DNA from 3 places in the Streptomyces sp. L2 genome. Region 3 is predicted to be linked to each of the others. Evidence: riboswitches for the same ligand, from Rfam matches in the RefSeq annotation. Region 3 holds a riboswitch; each other region holds the start of a gene.
What was found. Region 3 has a riboswitch for cobalamin ahead of DBP14_RS25295 (prenyltransferase/squalene oxidase repeat-containing protein). Riboswitches for the same ligand answer to the same signal wherever they lie in the genome.
Positions count from the first base shown of each region.

Region 1 (2,191 bases), 4.6 Mb from region 3:
GCCGCCCACGCCGAGGCCCCGCGCTACGAGCAGCTCAGCAGCTGCCTGCGGGAACTCGCCCGCCTCCAGGCTCAGCGGGAGGGCGCCGACGGCCTCACCCACGCCCTCGCGTACCTCGCCCACGCAGGCCGGGTCGCCGACGAGGCCCGCGAGGCCGGCTATGAGCCCCGCGGCCGCTCCCTGGACACCGCGCTGGCCTACGAGCACGGTCGGGTCAACGCCTACGCCGGCGCCTACGACGACGCCCTCACCGCCCTGGACAAGGCCCTCACCCTGCTCGGCGAGCCCGGACCGGACGAGGAGCGGGCCGGCGAGTGGGCCGAGTGCGTCCGCCTCGCCGGCGCGGTCGAGGGCGTCTACCTGGAACGCCCGGCCCCCGCCCTCACCCGCCTCGACGCGGCCATCTCCCACCTGACCGCCCTCGGCTACACGGAGGAGACCGAACCGCTGACCTCCCTGGCGGCGCGCCTGCGCGACGAGGAGTGAGGGCGCCGGCCGTCAGACACGGCCGGGCGGAGCCGCTGAACGGGCCGGGCCGGCGGCCAAGTTGGGCGGGCGGAGCCGCCGTACCGGCTGGCCCGGCGGCTAAGTTGGGCGGGCGGGGCGGCTGAATCGGCTGGGCGGGGCCGCTGAACCGGCCGGTCTGAGCCCGCGAGCCGGCCGATCGGAGTCCGCGAGCCGGCCGGGCGCTGAACCAGTCGGCCGGATCCCGTGAACCGGCTGGGCGGGGCCGCTGAACCGGCCGGTCTGAGCCCGCGAGCCGGCCGATCGGAGTCCGCGAGCCGGCCGGGCGCTGAACCAGTCGGCCGGATCCCGTGAACCGGCTGGCCGGCGGCCGCGGACCGGCCGGGCGCAACCGGCGAGCCGGCCGGTCAGAGCCCGCGAGCCGGCCGGCCGCAGTCCGCGAGTCGGCTGGCCGGAGTCCGCGAGCCGGCAGGGCGAGCCGCTGAACCGGCCGGCCGGAGTCCGCGAACCAGCCGGCCGAACCGTCCGGTACACCGTCCGAACCGTCCGGTACACCGGCCGAAGCATCCCGTGCACCGGCCGAACCGACCCGTGCACCGGCCGGATGAGGGGCTCGCTCCCTCCCGATGAGATGATGACCGGTGACAACAGGCGACGGCGGTCCGAGGAAGCCGGTGGGAATCCGGCGCGGTCCCGCCACTGTGACCGGTGAGCGAGTTCCGGCAGGCCACCGCCCCGACCGGGGTGGGAAGGCGGGGCGAGCGGCGACCCGGGAGCCAGGAGACTCACGCGGTCGCCTCCTCGACCGACCCCGGGGCGGATCTCCCCGGGAGGGGAGTGGTGTGCCGTGCCGGAGAAGCCGTGGGAAGAGCCGCCGGGCGGGGCCGCGGTGGTGGATGAACCGGTGCCGTGCCGGGTCGTCGTGTGCCGGGACTGCTGCTGCGGGAGCCCCAAGGTGACCGGGGTGGACCACGCCGCTCAGACCGCGCGGCTGCGGGCGGCGGTGCCGGTGCGCGTCTCCGACTGCCTCGACGTGTGCGACCAGGCCAACGTCATGGTCGTACAGCCTTCCGCGAGGGGCCGGGCCGCCGGCGCGCGGCCGGTCTGGCTCGGTCTCGTCAACGACGCGGACGCGACCGAGGACATCGTCGCCTGGGTGCGGGCCGGCGGCCCGGGCGTGGCACCCCTGCCGGACATCCTCGACCTGTACGCCTTCACCCCGCCGCGCCGCACGGTGAACCCCTGAGGCTCACGCGACTGCCCGCGCGTCCACCAGACCCTGGAAGGAACCGACGAGATCATGCGTGTCATCGTGGCCCGGAACCTGACGGAGGTGTCGTGATGAGCGCCGCCGGGGAACCCGTCCTGCTCCGCACCACCGGCCGGGTCGCCCGCATCACCCTCAACCGGCCCAGGGCCCTCAACGCCCTCGACCACGAGATGGTCCGACGCGTCGACGCGGCGCTGACCGCGTGGGAACACGACCCGGCCGTGGAGGCCGTGGTCGTCACGGGTGCGGGGGAGCGCGGCCTGTGCGCGGGCGGCGACATCCGTGCCGTGCACGACGACGCCCGCGACGGCGACGGCGCCGCCTCGGCGGCGTTCTGGCGCGACGAGTACCGCCTCAACGCCCGCATCGCCCGCTACCCCAAGCCGTACGTGGCCGTCATGGACGGGATCGTGATGGGCGGCGGGGTCGGCATCTCCGCGCACGGCGACGTCCGGG
Region 1 covers NZ_QBDT01000001.1:1,102,064-1,104,254, reverse strand. The annotation lists gene DBP14_RS04760 (hypothetical protein) at 1-486, shown strand, start outside; cobalamin riboswitch at 1,130-1,252, shown strand; gene DBP14_RS04755 ((2Fe-2S) ferredoxin domain-containing protein) at 1,370-1,711, shown strand; gene DBP14_RS04750 (enoyl-CoA hydratase/isomerase family protein) at 1,807-2,191, shown strand, end outside.
Region 1: it holds a riboswitch for cobalamin, as region 3 does, so the genes downstream of both, DBP14_RS04755 ((2Fe-2S) ferredoxin domain-containing protein) here and DBP14_RS25295 (prenyltransferase/squalene oxidase repeat-containing protein) in region 3, are expected to answer to the same signal.

Region 2 (2,191 bases), 530 kb from region 3:
GGCACCTACATCGGCGGCTGGCGCATCATCCGCACCATGGGCAAGGGCCTCACCGACCTGCAGCCGCAGCAGGGCTTCGCCGCCCAGACCAGCGCGGCCACGGCCATCCTGGCCTCCTCCCACCTCGGCTTCTCCCTCTCCACCACGCACGTCGTCTCCGGCTCGGTGATGGGCGCGGGCCTCGGCCGCAAGGGCGGTGTGGTCCGCTGGTCCACGGCGACCCGCATGGTCGTCGCCTGGGTGCTGACCCTGCCGGCCGCCGCCCTGGTCGGGGCGCTCGCCGAATCCGTGACGGATCTCGGGGACTGGGGCACCGGGGCCGTCGCCGTGTTCCTGGTCGCCTCCAGCGCCGCGATCTGGAAGCGGTCCCGCCGCGAGGTCGTCGACAGCTCCAACGTCAACGACGTCGACGCCGACGCCGCCGAGGAGCCGGCCGGCGTGGTGACCACCGCCATCGCCATGGTGACCCCGCCCCCGGTGGGCCCGGTCCCCGCCGGCCTGACGGCCACCATCCCGGCCCCCGTCGAGACCTCCGCACCGGCCGCCGCCCCCGCGGTGCCGCCGGCCGCCGCGGTCTGACCCCGGTCACTCCGGACAACCAAGGAAACGACATGAAGATCGACTGGGCGGCCATCGGATCCGTCTTCGGCGTCAGCCTCGTGGTCACCGTGGGCCTGGTGACCCTGTTCACCCTCGGCGTCACCGGCCTGGCCCGCCGCGAGCGGGCCGCGGCCGAGGGCAACTCCGCCGCGCTCGCCGTGACCGGCGCCTACGTCTGCTTCGCGGCCTGCGCGGCGGCGGTGGCGTACGGCCTCTACCTGATCGTCGGCAAGTCCTGACCACGTCCTGACCGACCGTCTGGAAGGCTCCACCCCACGGTGCACACCGGGGTGGGGCCTTTCGCATGTCCGAGGAGACACGCCGCCGGTGTGGGGATCGGCACACTCTCCCCCCGCAGGTCAACGGCAAGTTGACGGCCGTTCCGGGGGCGTGGTGGACTGCCCGGGCCATGTACGGCGGCAGCAGAGGAAGCCGGTGTGAATCCGGCGCGGTCCCGCCACTGTCACCGGGGTAGCGATCCCCGGGAGCCAGGAACTCTCACCGCCGGTCTCGTCAACCCAGGGCGCGGACACCCTGAGTGAGGACATACCGCCATGCTCGGCTGCCGAAGGACCCTTCACCGGCGCTTCCCCGTGCCCACGGCCGGCTGAGCCGATGGGTGCCGATCGCACATACGCGTACGGCGCCGCCGCCGGCCTCCTCGGTGACCTGCTCCTCGGCGACCCGCGCCGCGGGCACCCGGTCGCCGTGTTCGGACGGACGGCCGCGGCCGTGGAGAGCGCGTTGTGGCACGACCACCGCGGCTGGGGCGCGCTGCACACCGCCGTGTGCGCCGGAGGCGCCGTCGCCCTCGGGGCGCTCGCCACACGCGCCGTACGCCGCTCCCCCGCCGCCTCCGTGGCCCTGACCGCGGCCGCCACCTGGGCGGTGGTCGGCGGCACGTCACTCGCCCGGGAGGCGCGGACGATCGGCCGCGCCCTGGAGTCCGGTGACGTGGCGGCGGCCCGCGCGCGGCTGCCGCACCTGTGCGGCCGGGACCCGCAGGCCCTGGACGCCGACGGGATCGCGCGGGCGGTGGTCGAGTCGGTCGCCGAGAACACCTCCGACGCGGTCGTGGGCGCCCTGGTGTGGGGTGCGGTCGGCGGAGTGCCGGGCCTGCTCGGCTTCCGGGCCGTCAACACGCTGGACGCGATGGTCGGTCACAAGTCCCCCCGCTTCCGCCGCTACGGCTGGGCCTCCGCCCGCCTCGACGACCTCGCCGGCTGGCCGGGGGCGCGCCTGACCGCCGTACTCGCCACGCTCGCGGGACCCGATCCGCGCGGTGCCGCACGCGCCTGGCGGGCGGACGCGCGCCGGCATCCGAGCCCCAACGCCGGGCCCGTCGAAGCCTCGTTCGCGGGCGCCCTCGGCGTGCGGCTGGGCGGCACCCTCTCCTACGGCGGCCGGGTCGAGCACCGGCCCGTGCTGAACGGCGACGCCGGACGCGCCGTCCGCGTCACCGACGTCGACCGGGCCGTACGGCTCTCCCGCCGGGTCGGCCTCCTCGCGCTCGGCGTCACCGTCGCCGGGCGCCTCCTCCTGAAGGGACGTGGGAAGTGAGCGGGGGTCTCCTCGTCGCCGGCACCACCTC
Region 2 covers NZ_QBDT01000001.1:6,205,148-6,207,338, reverse strand. The annotation lists gene DBP14_RS27750 (inorganic phosphate transporter) at 1-579, shown strand, start outside; gene DBP14_RS27745 (hypothetical protein) at 612-839, shown strand; cobalamin riboswitch at 977-1,119, shown strand; gene DBP14_RS27740 (cobalamin biosynthesis protein) at 1,216-2,160, shown strand; gene DBP14_RS27735 (cobyric acid synthase) at 2,157-2,191, shown strand, end outside.
Region 2: it holds a riboswitch for cobalamin, as region 3 does, so the genes downstream of both, DBP14_RS27740 (cobalamin biosynthesis protein) here and DBP14_RS25295 (prenyltransferase/squalene oxidase repeat-containing protein) in region 3, are expected to answer to the same signal.

Region 3 (2,191 bases):
AGCGGTACCCCGCGGCCCGCGCCTCGACCGCCGCGCCGGCGACCAGCACCAGCGCGGCGACCAGCAGGACCCCGGCACGGCGGACGGCGGTCACAGCTGCCGCTGCTTCCGGCGGGCGCTCATCAGGAAGCCCACGCCGATGCCGCCGACGAGCCCGACGCCGACGATCCACCAGACACTGTTGCCGGAACCGTCGTCCGACGTCTTCTCCTCGTCGGCGTGCGACGACGCGGCCGCCTGCTTCTGCGGGGCCGGACCCGACGCGTTCAGCGCGCTCACCAGATCCGTGCCCCCGAAGTCCGCCGGGTCGGCGCCGACCGCGTGCGCGGCCAGGATCAGCTGGGCGTAGGCGGCCGGGCCGCTCTGCTTCGCCCAGGCGCCGGCGTTCTTCTCCAGCCAGGCGTACGGCTTCTTCGCCTGCGCGAGGTAGCCGTCCGCGGCGAGCGCCACGACCGTGTCCGCGGTGTTGCCGAAGTCCGGCTGGTCCGCGGCGCCGGGCAGGGCCGAGGTGAGGTGGCCGGTCCTGGCGACGGCGTCCGCGAGGTACGCGGCACCGTTGTCCGCGACCCGCGCCGGAGCCGGCTTCCCGGGGGCGCAGGCGGGAGCCTTGCCCCGGTCGGCCCCGGCCTTCACCCCGAAGCCCTTGCCGAGCGCGCCGACGACACCCGCGGCCGTGGCGTCCGCGTTGGCGGTGAGCTTGCCCTTCTTGGGCTGGTAGGCGAGGGCGCCGCCGCCCTTCCCCCCGCAGGGGAGAGCGAACTCGGCCAGCAGGTCGTACGGCGACTTGCCGCCCGCCCGCACCTGCCCCGGGTCCTCGCCGGCCGCGGCGAGCGCGCCGATGACGACGGACGTGGAGTTGCTGTCGCTGGGCCCGCCGGGCGTGTAGCCCCAGCCACCGTCCTTGTTCTGCACCGACTTCAGCCAGCCGGCCGCCTTCTCGACGGCCGCGCCATGCCCGCCGGTCGCCTTGAGCGCCTGTACGGCGACGGCGGTGCTGTTGGTGTCCACCATCACCTTGGCGTCACACGCCTTGCCGGGGTCCGCGCGGAACGCGGCGAACGCACCGTTCGCGCACTGCTGCCCCGCGAGCCAGCCGACGGCCGCGGTCGCGGGCCGGTAGCCGAGCGTGTCCTGGGCGAGCAGGGTCAGCGACTGGCGCCAGACACCGTCGTACGTCGGGTCGGTGGTGCCGTACAGGCCGGACGGGACCGTCACCTTCGGCGACGCGGACGGGGACGGGCCCGCGGCCAGGGCGGGCGCGGCGGACCCGGCCGCGGCGATCACGCCCACGGCGGCGAGGACCGCGGCACTGCGGCGGACGTACATGATCGGCGACTGCCTCTCCTCGGAGAGCCGGGCAGCGCACGGGAACACCCCGGGCGGCTCGGCTCCGTGAACCTCGACGGTGCCGTGCGCGGCGGAACGCCGACGCACGTGAGCCGGTCAAAATCCCGTACGGGGCAGTCCGGCTCACCGTCCACCGGGGACGGCTCACGGTTGCGGGTCAGCGCCGGAATTGCACCGGCTTCCCCCCGTACGAGTGTGATGACGACACCGCCACTTTACCGGCAGCCGAACGGACCCCGAGGAGTGGCTGTGGGCACAGCCGCCCGGTGACTAGGGTCACGGCCATGACGACGACGGGGAGACTGCTCGGCTCGGGCCGTTCGGCGGACGTGTACGAGATGGACGACGCGTGGGTGCTGCGCCGCGACCGGGAGGGGTGGGGGGACGCGGCCGCCGAGGGCGCGGTGATGGCGTACGTGCGCGAGCACGGCTATCCGGTGCCCCGCGTACGGCCCTCCGCGTCCCGCACCGACCTGGTCCTGGAGCGGCTGTCCGGTCCGACGATGCTCGCCGCGCTCACCTCGGGCCTCATCGCCCCGGCCGAGGCGGGCACGCTGCTCGCCCGGCTGCTGCGCCAACTGCACGCGCTGCCCGGCCGGAACCCGGCCGACCCGGCCGCGCGGGTCCTGCACCTCGACCTCCACCCGGACAACGTCATCCTCACGGCCGACGGCCCCCGCGTCATAGACTGGTCCAACACCGAGGACGGCCCACCCGGCCTGGACTGGGCCATGTCCGCGATCATCCTGGCCCAGGTAGCCGCAGACGACACCCCTCTCACCACCCCGGCCCACACCATCCTGACAACCTTGCTGAGGGACCCTTCCCCCCTCACCCAATCCAC
Region 3 covers NZ_QBDT01000001.1:5,671,213-5,673,403, forward strand. The annotation lists gene DBP14_RS25290 (SCO2322 family protein) at 1-94, opposite strand, end outside; gene DBP14_RS25295 (prenyltransferase/squalene oxidase repeat-containing protein) at 91-1,326, opposite strand; cobalamin riboswitch at 1,442-1,572, opposite strand; gene DBP14_RS25300 (aminoglycoside phosphotransferase family protein) at 1,632-2,191, shown strand, end outside.